Regions from separate parts of the Lysinibacillus sp. NPDC093692 genome, predicted to be linked through region 2. Evidence: riboswitches for the same ligand, from Rfam matches in the RefSeq annotation. Region 2 holds a riboswitch; the other holds the start of a gene.

Region 1 (7,508 bases), on a different contig from region 2:
TTTTTAAAGTGTCCACTATTCGGGGTTCAGTTCAGAGTTGCGATAGCTAGGTTTTTTTGTTGGAAGTAAAAGTATAGCTCTTAAAATGAGGGGGTGATTTCCGTTCCAGGCTACTCGCTTTGTTGCTGCCGCTACGCTTTCGCACAGAGCAAGGCTTCCTGTGGGCGAGCGTCGAGCCGCTTCCTTCGCTCGGCTCAGTCCAGGATCTCGCCTGTCTCACTTTCCCACGGGAGTCGAGTAGCCTTCCACTCCAATCAACAATATCGTAGAACTTTAATAAATTTTATGAATGGCAAATGAGAACGCTAAGGCTACACATCATAATCAATCAGAATAGTAAGGGCGATTGTACATCTGTTGTTGATTCTGCTACGATAACACTTCGCTTTCGCACGAAAAAACACCGGTAGCTAAAGCTTGGTTTTATTACATTAAATCGGATAAATATGCAAGAAACACACGCTATATGAATTGGTTGATTGGAGTGGAGGCTGGGCGACTCCTTGGGAATCAGCGTCACAGATGAGACCCTGCAGCGAAGCGGCTCATCGGACGCTCCCAGGAAGCTCTGCGCGAAAGCGAAGCGTCAGCGGCAAAGCGCCCAGCCGTAACGGAAATCAACCCCACGATATGGAAGGAATAAGTTAATAATTGTTTCATTTTGGTTCGTAACGGTTATGATGGTATACTACAGAAAATGAGGGATACACTGAAAATGTAGTTCCTAAAAATGATAGTAGAGGAGCCTTTAAATGACGATTCAATTTATTCAATATCCGAAATGTACTACTTGTAAAAAAGCACAAAAATGGCTAAATGACAATGGAGTTTCATATGAAGATGTACACATTGTCGAACAACCGCCAACAAAGGACGAACTATCAAACTTATGGCAAGTAAGTGGACTACCTTTAAAGAAATTTTTTAATACTTCTGGTATGAAATATCGCGAGCTTGGCTTGAAAGATAAGCTTGCTGAAATGACTGAAGTGGAGCAACTTGAACTGCTTGCTTCAGATGGTATGTTAATTAAACGTCCAATCGTAACTGATGGGAAAAAAGTTACGTTAGGGTTTAAAGAATCAGATTTTGAGCAAGCTTGGAAATAACCGCTTTTAATCGCTTTTAATCTTGTTTTTATGAAAGAAGTATGGCACACTGAAAGTGAATATATTACATATTTATGGAGGGGTTTTTGCATGAACACACCTAAAGACTTACGTTACTCTGAAGAGCACGAATGGGTTAAAGTAGAAGATGGAAAAGTACGTATCGGTATTTCTCATTTCGCACAATCTGAACTTGGAGATATCGTTTTCGTTGAACTTCCACAAGTTGGCGACGAAATCAAAACAGATGATCCATTTGGTAGCGTAGAATCTGTAAAAACAGTTTCTGAATTATATGCACCAATCTCAGGTACAGTAGTTGAAGTAAATGCAGATTTAGAAGATAGCCCAGAATTCGTTAATGAATCACCATATGAAAAAGCATGGATGATCGTTGTAGAGCCTGCTGATGCATCAGAAGTTGAAAAGCTTATGACAGCTGAGCAATACGATGAAATGATTGCAGAATAAGACAAGCTTATAAGACAAGCCTGTAATAGAAAAACGTCGGAAACTACCGACGTTTTTTATTATCTTCATCCATTCTGCCATCATAGTGGATGAGGGTGAATGCCAGTATATTCCCTTAACAATAGGTGTCTAACAGTATCAATGACAAGATTTATTGATATAATAATGATAAGGGATATGTCTAAACGGGGGTGGCGTTATGTTCGAGGGGAAATGCTTAATTGTCGAAGGCCGTTCGGATAAGCTTCAAATTGAACCTATTTTAAATGAACATGTTAAAATACTTTGCACGAATGGTACAATTGGTGTGCATCAATTAGAAGAGTTACTTGATCCATATGAAGGCTGTGAGCTTTATACATTTTTTGATGCAGATACATCGGGTGATAAGCTACGAGCATTAATGGACAGACATTATCCAGAGGCCGAGCATTTACGTACAATGCCAACATATAAGGAAGTAGAGACAACTCCGAGAAAGGTGTTAGCGGCGATTTTGCTTCGTGCACATTTCTCAATCCATAATGAATATATTTTGTAAGGTTGCGTGAAAAAAGATGGAAGAATGGTCAAAAGAGCAGTGGGACGTGGCTATCCAGTCTGGTGAAAAGGCTGCTTTTTATTTATATACACCAATGTGTGGAACGTGTGTAGTTGCATCGAAAATGATGTCGGTTGTTGAACAATTGCTGCCACAGCTACAGATTGGTAAAGCGAATATTAACTTTATTGAGCAAATCGCTTATGAAAATAAAATTGAAAGTGTACCGTGTTTACTTGTATGTGAAGGCGGAAAAGTGACGGAGAAGGTTTATGCCTTTCAATCCGTACCGTATTTATACGAATTGTTAAAAAAATAAATTGACTGGACTTTACTCACGTGGTAAAGTACGAATATACTAAAAAATATAAATATATCGAACTCTTATAAAGAGCGGCTGAGGGAAGTGCCCTATGAAGCCCGGCAACCATCACAAATGTGAAAAGGTGCCAAATCACCCAAAGATTTTATCTTTGAAAGATGAGAGAACGGTTCAACGTATAAGTTACGTGACCCCTTCTACTTGTCTATAGTTGAAGGGGTTTTTTACTTCTTTCAGCCGCTGAAATAGAGGAACTCAGTCTAAGAACGCCACATCCTGTGGCAACGACTGAGTGACCAACGTCATGTTGGCCTAGAGCCTCCGGCGGATGTCATGGAATCGAAAAGGATTTCTTTGTGCCAGCACAAAGCCGATTCCAGACGCAATTATGCCGAGGCACAATTGATATAAGAAAAGGAGAATTCGCTATGATTCAGCTTCAAAATATTACGAAGAAATACAAGACCTCGAATGGCGAATTAACAGCAGTTAAAGACGTCAACCTTTCTATCGATAAAGGTGAAATTTATGGCATTATCGGCTATAGTGGCGCTGGTAAAAGTACAATGATTCGTTTGTTAAACGGTTTAGAAAAGCCTACATCTGGTACGGTAACGGTTAACAATCAAGAATTTTCATCCATAAAGGGGCAAAAGCTTAGAGATGCTAGACAAAAGGTCAGTATGATTTTCCAACATTTCAATTTACTTTGGTCTCGAACTGTTGCGGAAAACATTGCTTTCCCACTAGAAATCGCAGGTGTTCCAAAGGCAAAACGTGAGGCACGTGTGAAAGAATTGATCACACTAGTTGGCTTAGACGGACGTGCTAAAGCGTATCCATCACAATTATCGGGGGGACAAAAGCAACGTGTAGGCATCGCTCGTGCACTTGCTAATAATCCAGAAGTATTGTTATGTGATGAGGCAACATCCGCACTCGATCCGGAGACAACAGATGCTATCCTAGATTTACTTGTCGATATTAATGAACGACTAGGTTTAACGATCGTGTTAATCACACATGAAATGCATGTTATTCGTAAAATTTGCCACCGTGTAGCGGTTATGGAAGCTGGAGAAATTGTAGAACGTGGTGAAGTATTACAAGTATTCCAAGCGCCACAAGCGGACATTACAAAAAAATTCGTTTCTCAAATTACAGATACGAAGGAGACACAGGAAACTGTGGCACAAATTAAAGCAAATTACCCTAATGGACAACTTGTAAAGCTAATATTTGTAGGAGAAAAAACAGAGCAGCCTGTCATCTCACATCTTGTAAAACAGTGTGATGTAGAAGTAAGTATAGTACATGGTAATATTTCGCAAACAAAAAATGGTGCGTACGGTACACTTATTGTACAAATTGAAGGCACAGAGTCGAATGTTGCAGCTGCACTTAGCTACTTGCATACAGTCGAAGTACAAACGGAGGTGATTGCCAATGCTAACTAATTTCTTTCCGAATGTCGACTGGGAAAAAATGTGGGAAGCTACGTATGAAACGTTGTATATGACAACAATCTCTACGGTGATCACATTTATACTTGGATTAGTAATTGGGATCTTATTGTTTTTATCAAGTCCAAACCAACTATGGGCCAATAAACTGGTGAACTTTTTAACAGGCTCAATCGTTAATATTTTCCGTTCGATTCCATTTATCGTTTTGATTATTTTATTAATTCCATTTACGAAATTTTTACTCGGCACAATTCGTGGCGCAGATGCTGCTTTACCGGCACTAATTATCGGAGCTGCACCATTTTATGCGCGTATGGTATTAATTTCATTACGTGAAATCGATAAAGGCGTTATTGAAGCGGCTCGTTCAATGGGTGCTAAAACGTCAACGATTATTTGGAAAGTTTTAATTCCAGAATCGTTCCCAGCGCTTATTTCTGGTCTTACTGTAACGGCTGTAGCACTTGTTGGCTATACTGCGATGGCAGGTATTATCGGTGCAGGCGGTCTAGGAAACTTAGCATTCTTAGATGGTTTCCAACGTAATCGCCAAGATGTAACTTTAATGGCGACTATATTAATCTTAATAGTAGTATTTATTATTCAATGGATTGGCGACTTAATTACAGCCAAAACAGATAAACGCTAAAAAGAAAAAAGCGTATCTCGCTACGAACATCAAAAAAGTTATTTCGGTTTTATGCCGCTAACATATTTTAAATTAGTTAAAAGGGAGTGCAATAAAATGAAGAAATTTTTAACAGGATTATTTTTATCAGTATTAGTATTAGCCTTAGCTGCTTGTGGTGCTGGCAAAAAAGATGATACAAACTCAAACGCATCATCTGGTGATAAATCAGACAATAAAGAAAATGTAACATTAACAATAGGTGCTTCTAATACGCCTCATGCGGTTATTTTGGAAAAAGCAAAGCCAGCTTTAGCTAAAGAAGGTATCGATCTTAAAATTGAAACGTATCAAGACTATGTATTACCAAACCAACATTTAGAATCAGGTGAACTTGATGCAAACTATTTCCAACACCTACCTTTCTTAGAGCTTAGCATGAAAGAAAATGGCTACGACTTTGTAAATGCTGGTGCCATTCACATTGAACCAATCGGAATTTACTCTAAAAAATATAAAACTCTTGAGGATCTACCAAAAGGTGCAACAATTTTACTTTCTAGCTCAGTTTCAGACCACGGTCGTATGCTTTCATTGTTAGAAGCTAAGGGCTTAATTAAATTAAAAGATGGCGTTGATAAAACAGCAGCAGAAATAAAAGATATCGCAGAAAACCCTAAAAACTTCAAATTCGATGCAAATACTGCTCCAGAAATGCTTGTACAAATGTATGAAAATAATGAAGGCGATGCAGTTTTAATTAACTCGAACTTTGCAATCGATAACAATATTAATCCATTGAAAGATGCAATTTCTCTTGAAGATAAAGAATCTCCTTATGTAAATATTGTAGCTGTACGTGCTGGTGATGAAACAAAACCAGAAATTAAAAAATTGATAGAAGTATTAAAATCTAAAGAAATCCAAGACTTCATTATTGAAGAATGGAAAGGCTCAGTTGTGCCAGTTAAATAATTTATTTAAAGGGGTGTGTAAGTATAAAACTTACATACCCTTTTTCTTGTTATCGAAAGAATTGAATAATAAACAAAGGCTGATTTTTACTCCGATTTGGCGCTGACAGGATGAGTCGACAAGCTGGAATAAAATAGTGTTTTTTGTAGTTTGAAAGGGTATGTAATTTAAAAGATTACATACCCTTTCTTCTTATTATAAAAAGGCTGTCTTTTATCAGAAAAATATAACTTTTTGTCAGGAGAGGTATTATTCTGTAGTTTATAACAAAAATATAATAATATTTTAAAAGTGATTGATTTACCAAAAATTTTGTATAGAAATTGTTTAGTCATATTTATTACTATAGTTGTTGTGTTTATAAATCAAAAGAATGATAGAAAAATAACGAAGAAGAATAACATGCTTCTTCCATCAACTGGAGTGAACACAAATGAATAAATTAATCGTTGCGGAAGATATCATGCAGGAGCATGAGGTGAAGGGTTATTTTGAAATTTTGCGTGAGAGTGTTATTCGTTCGCGTCTAACAATGACTGCAGTCTTTTTTAAAGTAGCGAATTCCTCACAAGGAACTGATATAGAACGTAATCAAGTGAATCATCAAATTTCAGCTTTTTTAAAATCTAAAATACGAAAAACAGATTTACTTTTCCAACTAGCAGATGGCATGCATTGGGGGATATTTTTTCTGCAAAGTAGTGAAGTAGAGGTAAAAGCATTTTTAAAACGAATTTTCGCAATTCTAACGCAAGAAAGGGAATTTCAACAAATAGCGTTAAAAGCTTCCGTTACTGAAATAAGAAATAATAATGTTGATTTTGAAACATTGTTAGAGAAAAATAAGCACAAACTAGCAGATGAAGAACAGCCGACTTGGTCAGTAGAACAGGTTACAGATTATCGTGTACAACCGACGGAGCAAGTAAAGGTTAGCATTATTGAACAAAATGAAATCTTTAGAAAAGTGCTAGAAACGACACTCGAAAATTTAGACATTCCTCATTATACTTTTGACGTGTCGACCTATGAAGATGGCTATGATTTTTTACAGTCCGATAACTATAAATCTGGCCATATGCATTTAGTTTTGATGAACGATATTTTACCACGTAAAAATGGCTTAGAAATTTTGCACGTTTTGCGAGAAATGCCGAATGAGAAAAAGTTCATCATTTATATGATGTCAGAACGAAACTCAGAGGGTGCAACACTGAATGCTTATGAAGGTGGCGTCGATGAATATATCGTAAAACCATTTAATTTACGTTTGTTAGAAGCAAAAATTAAGAAGACTTTTGCGAGGTTTTGGCTATGATCAAGCTGTCGATTCCTTTTCTTTTAACGGTCAGCGGTATTTTATTAACAGTTCTATTTTTATTTACGATCTATATACTTGTTCAGCGCAAGCGGGAGATTCGTTTTGCAGAAGTGCGTGATACTTTTTTACAAAACTCTTCACAGCAATGGTACAACTATTTAATCAATGATGAAATTTTCTCTATAGTGCTTGTACCCCGAGAGAGAGCTCAAGTAGCAGCTATAGAAATAATCTTTTCATCTTATTTGAAAAATATAAGCAATGAGAAAGTTGAACACAAAATAAAAGAGTTTTCTAATCTCTATTTAAAAAAGTATTATGAAAAGGATTTGACCAGTAAACGATGGAGCATTAGGATGAATGCTTTATATCATATTGCTGATTTACAGATAGAGGATTTATTAGAGACATGTCTTCAATTCGAAAAAACCAAAATTTCGGAGGAGGAATATTTTCAACTGTTAAAAATATACTCTCTCTTCCAACCAGAATTGTTTATCGAAAAAATTAAAGAATCGAACATTCATTATTCTGAAAGCGAATATAGAAGAGTATTTGTCTTGTTAGAGGATGACGTATTTATTCGATTATTTGAAGACTTTAATAGCTGGACAACAAATATCCAATTTGCTGCAATTGATACTGCAGCTGTAAAAAGAAATATACAATACATTG
Region 2 (7,508 bases):
TAGTAGTAATAATGATAGTTCTGCCCAAAGTGCAAGTAATAACAATAATTCTACTCAAAGTGATTGTAACGGTAATGGTGGGAATGCTTCTCAAAGTACAAGTAGTGACAGTGGTGGTAACGCTTCTCAAAGTGCGGGTAGTAGCAATAATGACAATTCTGCTCAAAATACAAGTAATAGCAATAATTCTACTCAAAGCGATTGTAACGGCAATGGTGGTAATCCTTCTCAAAGTACAAGTAGTGACAGTGGCGGTAATGCTTCTCAAAGTGCTGATAGTAGCAATAATGATAGTTCTGCCCAAAGTGCAAGTAATAACAATAATTCTACTCAAAGCGATTGTAACGGCAATGGTGGTAATCCTTCTCAAAGTACAAGTAGTAGCAATAATGACAATTCTGCTCAAAATGCAAGTAATAGCAATAATTCTACTCAAAGCGATTGTAACGGCAATGGTGGTAATCCTTCTCAAAGTACAAGTAGTAGCAACAATGACAATTCTGCTCAAAATGCAAGTAATAGTACTGCCGAAAATACTACTCAAAGTAAAATTGAAAACGATACCGGCAATTCTACACAAAATGATAGTGATACCGGAAATACACCAAACAGTGATAAGAATAAAAAATCGCCAGACAATTAACAGCAGTGTGGTTCATTACCAAAAGTGAAGCGGCTCATCGGACGCCCCCCAGGAGGCTCTGTGCGAAAGCAAAGCGGCAGCTACAAAGTGACCAGCCGGAACGGAAATGAGAAAAGTAAAAAATGATGACCCAAAAATATCAAGGTCATCATTTTTCTATGGCATTAAATATGATATTCAATTTGATCAACAAAATCCCATTCGTATGGTGTTTCTTGATAAACATAGTAGTTCAACCAGTTCGAGAATAACAAATGTGTATGGGCACGCCACGTATTAATCGGTTCATTTGCTGGATCATCATTAGGGAAGTAATTCAAGGGCACATCAATATCTAATCCTTTCGCAACATCGCGACTATATTCATCCGCTAAAGTTGTCGCATCATATTCAAGGTGACCAGTAATCATAATATTTTTATTGTCTTTAGATTGCACAATAAAAACACCAGCATCTTCTGAATAAGAGAGCAATCGTAAATCAGGGTGGTTGCGTACTTCATCAGTCGATACAGACGTATAACGCGAATGTGGTGCCGTAAACAAATCACTAAAGCCGCGTACTAAATCCACTGTTAAATCCGTAATGACATGAGAATATACACCTGAGCATTTAGCAGAAAGCCCAATTTTGCCAATACCGTAATGATGGTATAACGCTGCCTGTGCACCCCAACATATATGTAGAACCGATGTTACGTTCGTTTTGGACCATTCCATAATTTCTGAAATTTCCTGCCAGTAGTTCACTTCTTCAAACGGCATTTTTTCTACTGGTGCACCCGTAATAATCATGCCATCATAGCGACGATGACGAATTTGATCGAACGTCGTATAAAATAATTGTAAATGTGATTTACTAACATTTTTCGATTCATGAGTAGCAGTATTCAAAAATGTAATATTCACTTGTAACGGGGTATTCCCTAATAAACGTAGTAATTGCAGCTCTGTTTTTTCTTTTTCTGGCATTAAATTAAAGATTAAGATATTTAACGGACGAATTTGTTGAGTTTTCGCTCTATCCTCTTCCATTATGAAGATTTTTTCCTCACGTAAATGTTCTCCAGCTGGTAAGTTTTTTGGAATATTAATTGGCATCTTGCATTCCCCTCTCTTATAGTTCTCTCTGTTAAACCCATTATTGGCCTTAGTCTCCATACACAGGCCTTGCGTAAAGTCTTTTTTTCGATGAAATTAAAAAATCCCCCTCATTCCATTTGAGATAGAATGAGAAGGATGTTTTCCACGTTCACTCTTATCTCTCAAAGGACAAATCCTTCGCTGGAATTAGCACCTTTCTAACTTTTGTTAGAGGTTGCTGAAGCGTCATCGGGCCAAATCCCTCAACTTCTCTTGATAAGATTATTTAATTAAAAAGAATTGTAACATGAACATTTAAGAATATCAACAATACATAGAATATTTTGTTATTAACCATGCATGTCATTATGTAATTTGTTTAAAACTAATATTGAAGCTAAGTCCATATATTTTATGGTAAACAAGCTGTAATTATGTTAACATATACCTTTAGTAACAGAGAGGAACGTGAATAGTTTGATTAAAATTGAATTTCCAAAACCAGATTTAGTAATTCGCCAACGCGAGCAAGATTTAAAACCAGGTGATGTACCAATCACACCGTATTTCGGTTTTATTGATTTCCATAAAATCACTCGTGAAAATGGCGGCATTTTCTTATTCTACAATGAACAGAATGAACTATTATTTGTCGGTAAAGCACGTAAAATTCGTCAACGTATTAAAAAGCATTTTGAAGACAATGTGTCACCGATGAAAAATCATCGTGATGAAGTTTTCAAAATTGAAGTGTACGAAGTAGATGATCCAATGGAACGTGAAATTTACGAAACATACGCGGTTAATACATTCCGCGCTAAATACAATGTTGATAAAGTTTTTTATTAAGATAAAAGATCTTATATTACAAAAAATAAGAATCTACAAGCCATCTGTGCTTGTAGATTCTTTTATTATCTTCACTCTACGAAAAAGGCTTTACGTTCTTTAGTAATCCATTCCTCAAGCTCCATATCATCATCGCGCGTTAACAATCGATTGACAAGCACGTCATGCCAAATATAATCCTCTAATAAATAAATATGCACAGGGTCATTTGTTATAAAAGCCGTTTCTTGATTGGACGGTGAGTGTCCATAAATCATCTCTTGACCATCTATAGACAGAATAAACCAATGGGGCGTGGAAGCATTCCTCGTATATTGAGTAATGCGGTGCTGGTCAATCGATGCAATATTTTCATCCACATACAAAGTAATTCCATGAACCGAAATACGCTGAGCGACCTCGTGTATATCTTCTCGCAATTTTTCATACATATCTTCCCACATTGATAATAGTACTTTTTTCTCCGCTTTTTGTAATAACGACTGACAATAATTGACGATTGCCTCTTTTCCTTTTAGCGTCACAACCTTATGCTCCGCTTCCTGCTCTTTTACCTCTAATTTTTCTAATTGATCACTAATCGACGTGAAATTCGATTGCCAGCGTTGCTCAATTTGTTGTAAAAACACAGCAACAGGAATGGAAGAGTATGTCGTTTGATCTGCCGTTTCTTCTTTCAGTACTAACCCTTTTTCAACAAGCACATTAAGTATGTCATATATTCTTGCACGTGGGATACCGGAGTTCTTACTTACTTGATAGGCACTAACATGACTATTTTGTACGAGTGCCGTATAGGCCTTTGCTTCATATTCTGTGAATCCCAGTTCTTTTAATTGGGCGATTAATAATTCCATCGAATCCCTCCATTTCCTCTATTATAGTTGAAGGCTATGAAGATTAGCCAACGAAAAAATTAGTCTTTACAGACACGTGAAATTTAGTTACTATTTCAGTAGTAACTATCTAAAGAGGTGTATACATGCTATTTGAAGTAGATTTAAATGTAGTCATATTATTAATATCTTTTGGATTTTTAGCCGCCTTTGTGGATGCCGTCGTTGGTGGTGGTGGCTTAATTGCATTACCCGCCCTCATGTTTGCCGGTTTAAATCCAGCAGCAGCCGTAGCAACTAATAAGCTTGCTGGTACAATGGGGTCTTTAACATCAACCATTTCCTTTTATCGTTCCGGTCAGCTAGAAATTCGTTCGGTTATCAAATACTTTCCCCTAGCCTTTATTGGATCACTCTTTGGTGCATGGACAGTACATTTAATAAACCCCGAATTACTAAAACCACTTATGCTAGTAATGCTTGCAGCTGTTGCAGTCTATACAATCTTCAAAAAAGACTGGGGTTCAGTAGCTGCAGTCAAAAATTTAAAGTCTACGCACTTAGTTTTATTCATGCTATTGTTATTTTGCATTGGTTTTTATGATGGATTCCTTGGTCCAGGAACCGGCTCATTTTTAATTTTTAGCTTTTTATTAATCGGCTTCGATTTTTTAAAGGCAGCAGGAAATGCCAAATTTTTAAACTTAGCAAGTAATTTTGCAGGCCTTTTAATGTTCGCCTACTTAGGTCAAATTCATTATGTCTACGGTTTACTGATGGGTGTAGCTCAAATTGCCGGTGCATTTGTAGGTTCCCGTATGGCGATAAAAAAAGGTAGCGGCTTTGTTCGCGTATTGTTTATTATCGTAACGATTACATTGCTCACTAAAAATGCTTATGATTACATAATTCATTAAAAAAACGCCGTAGATACGCTATTTCTACGGCGTTTTTGTTTGTTTATGAACTTTGGGTGTTCTATTTTTTAATTCGAGAGAGGTTTTTCGTTGTATCAGGGGTTCTTTCCGTCGTTCCATTGACCCTTTCCGTCGATTCAAGTTCTATCCATCAATTCAGTAATCCTATCCACGACTTTCGACATTCTATCCATCATTTCAAGGTTTCTATCCACGACTTTGAACGTTCTATCCATCATTTCAAGGTTTCTATCCACGACTTCGAACGTTCTATCCAACAATTCAGTGTTTCTATCCACGACTTTGAACGTTCTATCCATCATTTCAAGGTTTCTATCCACGACTTCGGACGTTCTATCCATCATTTCGAGGTTTCTATCCACGACTCTGAACGTTCTATCCATCAATTCAAGGTTTCTATCCACGACTCTCGACGTATTATCTATCACTCTTTGAATACAATATAAAACGCCGTAGATATTCAATCTCTACGGCGTTTTATAAGTCAGATAAACAACTTTTCGTCTTTAAATTTATGACTCGTTAATAAGCTAACAATAACAAAAATGAATAAGGAAGCGACGATTGGAATTGTCACAGTATGCATGCCAAAGACAGAAGGGTAAAAACGATCAATGATAATATATAAGGTCATCCCTGAAATCATTGACGCTATCGCACCGTATTTGTTCGCCTTTTTCCAATATAGTCCTAAAACGACTGTCCAAATAAAGACTGCCTCTAGTCCGCCGAAAGCAAATAAATTAAGCCATACTAATAGATCTGGTGGATTTAGTGCAAAAACGATAACGACTAAACCAATCACTGCTGTAACAATAAAGCTTGCACGTTTAATTTCCGTATCATTCGCAGTTGGCTTTATATAATTTAAATAAATATCTTTCACTACTGTTGAGCTAACAAGCATTAGGAGCGCATTAACTGTAGACATCGTTGCTGCCATTGGTGCTGCTAAGACAACACCAGCTAAAAATGGCGGTAAAACCTTTAATGTTAGCAGTGGCATAACTTTATCACCAATCTCAATACCTGGCATCACTGGTCGTGCTAAAACACCAATTAGATGCATCCCAAACATAATTGTCCCAATGGCAATAGTGCCAATGATAATGGCTAAATGCATGCTTCTTGAATCTTTATAGCTCATCGCACGAACAGCGATTTGTGGAAGCCCCACTACTCCAACACCGATCAAAATCCAAAATGTAGAAACGTATAATGGCGTTAATTCACCTTCAGCTCCAAATGGAGATACGAGATTCGGATTCTCAGCGACAAGCGAAGCCATAATATTATCAATTCCTCCGCCAGCGATAATTGTCCCAATTAATAAAATAACTGTTCCGATCACCATAATCGAGCCTTGCACCGTATCCGTCAACGCAACAGCACGGAAGCCCCCAATGATCACATAAACTAACACGGAAATCGCAAAAATAAACAGTGCCGTTGTGTAGTTTAAGCCCGTTAATGATTCAATTAATCGAGCACCACCTACCCATTGTGCCATCATGGCAGAAAATAAAAAGATGATGATACTAATAGCTGATAAAATAACTATGACATGACTTTTATAGCGCTCTCGTAAAAAGTCGATTAACGTGATCGCTTGATAACGTCTTGCGATAATAGCAAATTTTTTCCCTAAAATCATTAAAACAAAATAACCCGCCGGAAGCTGAGCCATCGCCAATAATACCCAACCAAGCCCTTTCGTATAAGCAACACCTGGACCACCAATAAAGCTACTTGCACTACCGTACGTAGCAATCATTGTCATCGCAAGGATGAAGCCTCCCATTTCACGACCACCGAGGAAGTATTCCTGTAAAAATGAATTGGAAGAGCGTATCTGCTTATTTGACCAGATACCAATACCAAAGATGATGACTAAAAATAATAGCAGTGGAACAATAACTTGCCAGTGCATTATTGATCCACCTCCTCATCGTCAAATGGTACCTCTTTGAAAAAGAGTTTCATGACGAGCCAGATTAAAATAATCATAAAACCTGTCCCTGCTATACAGCTATAGAAAAACCATGCAGGGAAACCGAAAACATACGTATAGCTTGTTGGATCACCAGAGCCTAGTCCATAGGCAAAGCCGAACCATATCGCAAAGTTAACGATAACAAGTCCAATACCGATAAGCGCCTCTCGATGCGCAATTTTAAAACGTTGATCTTTCAAAATACTGTCCCCCTAACCTACTCTATTTTACTGATATGTTCGTATTATGGGAACCTTTGTGAGAAAAATAAATATCAGCACTACAATTTAGTTTCAAAAACGATAAACAGAAATTCCCCCTTAATATTATGTTTGACGTTTAGACTCTCATTAATAGACTTTTACTCAATCGTATCTAATAGCTCTATATCTAAATTCCCACTATTTTTCATGCTGTGAAATATTTCTAAGTGCCATTTATTTTTAAGTCTTTCATATTTATTTTCTTCAATTCACAAATGTAGATTCGTATAGGCATCCATTATTTTAAGATTGACCCCTTTATGTCTTAAAGTTGCATATCTTTGAGGTGTGATTGTTAGAGTGACCATATCATGTGGAATATCTTCGAACTCTTTCACTTCAACACAAACCCAGTATCCATCTTCTTCACCAAATTCATGTTCCACAACAAAAGCCCCAACTTGCTGTAAAGGATTTTTGACATGTTTTATTTCGCTAATTCGTTTATTTAACGGCAAAGATGTTTTAGGTATTTCGATTATATATTGATCATCCGGACATAAAACTCGAAAACCTACTAGCATTAGCTCCCAAACTTCTTTAATCGCTTTGTTTTGCAATGTGTTTTCAGTCATTTCCCCCTCTAAATAATCCTCCTTTCAAAATTGAAAAAACGCCTGGATAACCAAGCGTTTTTCACCATCTTTACTATTGGAATTTCTTTATTAATAAGCCCCAGATTGTGAAGGAAAATACTTTAATTCATACTCCTATACATGTGTTTGTATGATTTCCAATTGAAGCAAAGCAAATATGTTTAGCTGTATTGAAAGATACTAACGAAATAGTCTTCTTCAGGAAAGTCACCTATATATTCTAAACCATTTCTTGAATAAAACTGTTTTAACTTTTCATTTCCAGCCCAACAATCTAAATACAAGGTTTTATCTAATCCTTTTGCTAA

The links. Region 2 has a riboswitch for S-adenosylmethionine ahead of metA (homoserine O-acetyltransferase MetA). Riboswitches for the same ligand answer to the same signal wherever they lie in the genome.
Region 1: another riboswitch for S-adenosylmethionine. It lies ahead of ACQKN4_RS21335 (methionine ABC transporter ATP-binding protein); the one in region 2 lies ahead of metA (homoserine O-acetyltransferase MetA).

Annotation. Positions count from the first base shown of each region.
Region 1 covers NZ_JBNNUW010000025.1:74,703-82,210, reverse strand. The annotation lists gene ACQKN4_RS21355 (arsenate reductase family protein) at 753-1,109, shown strand; gene gcvH (glycine cleavage system protein GcvH) at 1,200-1,580, shown strand; gene ACQKN4_RS21345 (toprim domain-containing protein) at 1,780-2,121, shown strand; gene ACQKN4_RS21340 (thioredoxin family protein) at 2,138-2,440, shown strand; SAM riboswitch class I at 2,503-2,608, shown strand; gene ACQKN4_RS21335 (methionine ABC transporter ATP-binding protein) at 2,872-3,900, shown strand; gene ACQKN4_RS21330 (methionine ABC transporter permease) at 3,890-4,558, shown strand; gene ACQKN4_RS21325 (MetQ/NlpA family ABC transporter substrate-binding protein) at 4,655-5,512, shown strand; gene ACQKN4_RS21320 (response regulator) at 5,946-6,830, shown strand; gene ACQKN4_RS21315 (HEAT repeat domain-containing protein) at 6,827-7,508, shown strand, end outside.
Region 2 covers NZ_JBNNUW010000008.1:34,836-42,343, reverse strand. The annotation lists gene ACQKN4_RS10700 (endospore germination permease) at 1-643, shown strand, start outside; gene metA (homoserine O-acetyltransferase MetA) at 808-1,743, opposite strand; SAM riboswitch class I at 1,898-2,008, opposite strand; gene ACQKN4_RS10690 (nucleotide excision repair endonuclease) at 2,203-2,574, shown strand; gene ACQKN4_RS10685 (TrmB family transcriptional regulator) at 2,646-3,431, opposite strand; gene ACQKN4_RS10680 (TSUP family transporter) at 3,557-4,327, shown strand; gene ACQKN4_RS10675 (hypothetical protein) at 4,465-4,692, opposite strand; gene panF (sodium/pantothenate symporter) at 4,833-6,278, opposite strand; gene ACQKN4_RS10665 (YhdT family protein) at 6,278-6,541, opposite strand; gene ACQKN4_RS10660 (GyrI-like domain-containing protein) at 6,814-7,179, opposite strand; gene ACQKN4_RS10655 (GNAT family N-acetyltransferase) at 7,362-7,508, opposite strand, start outside.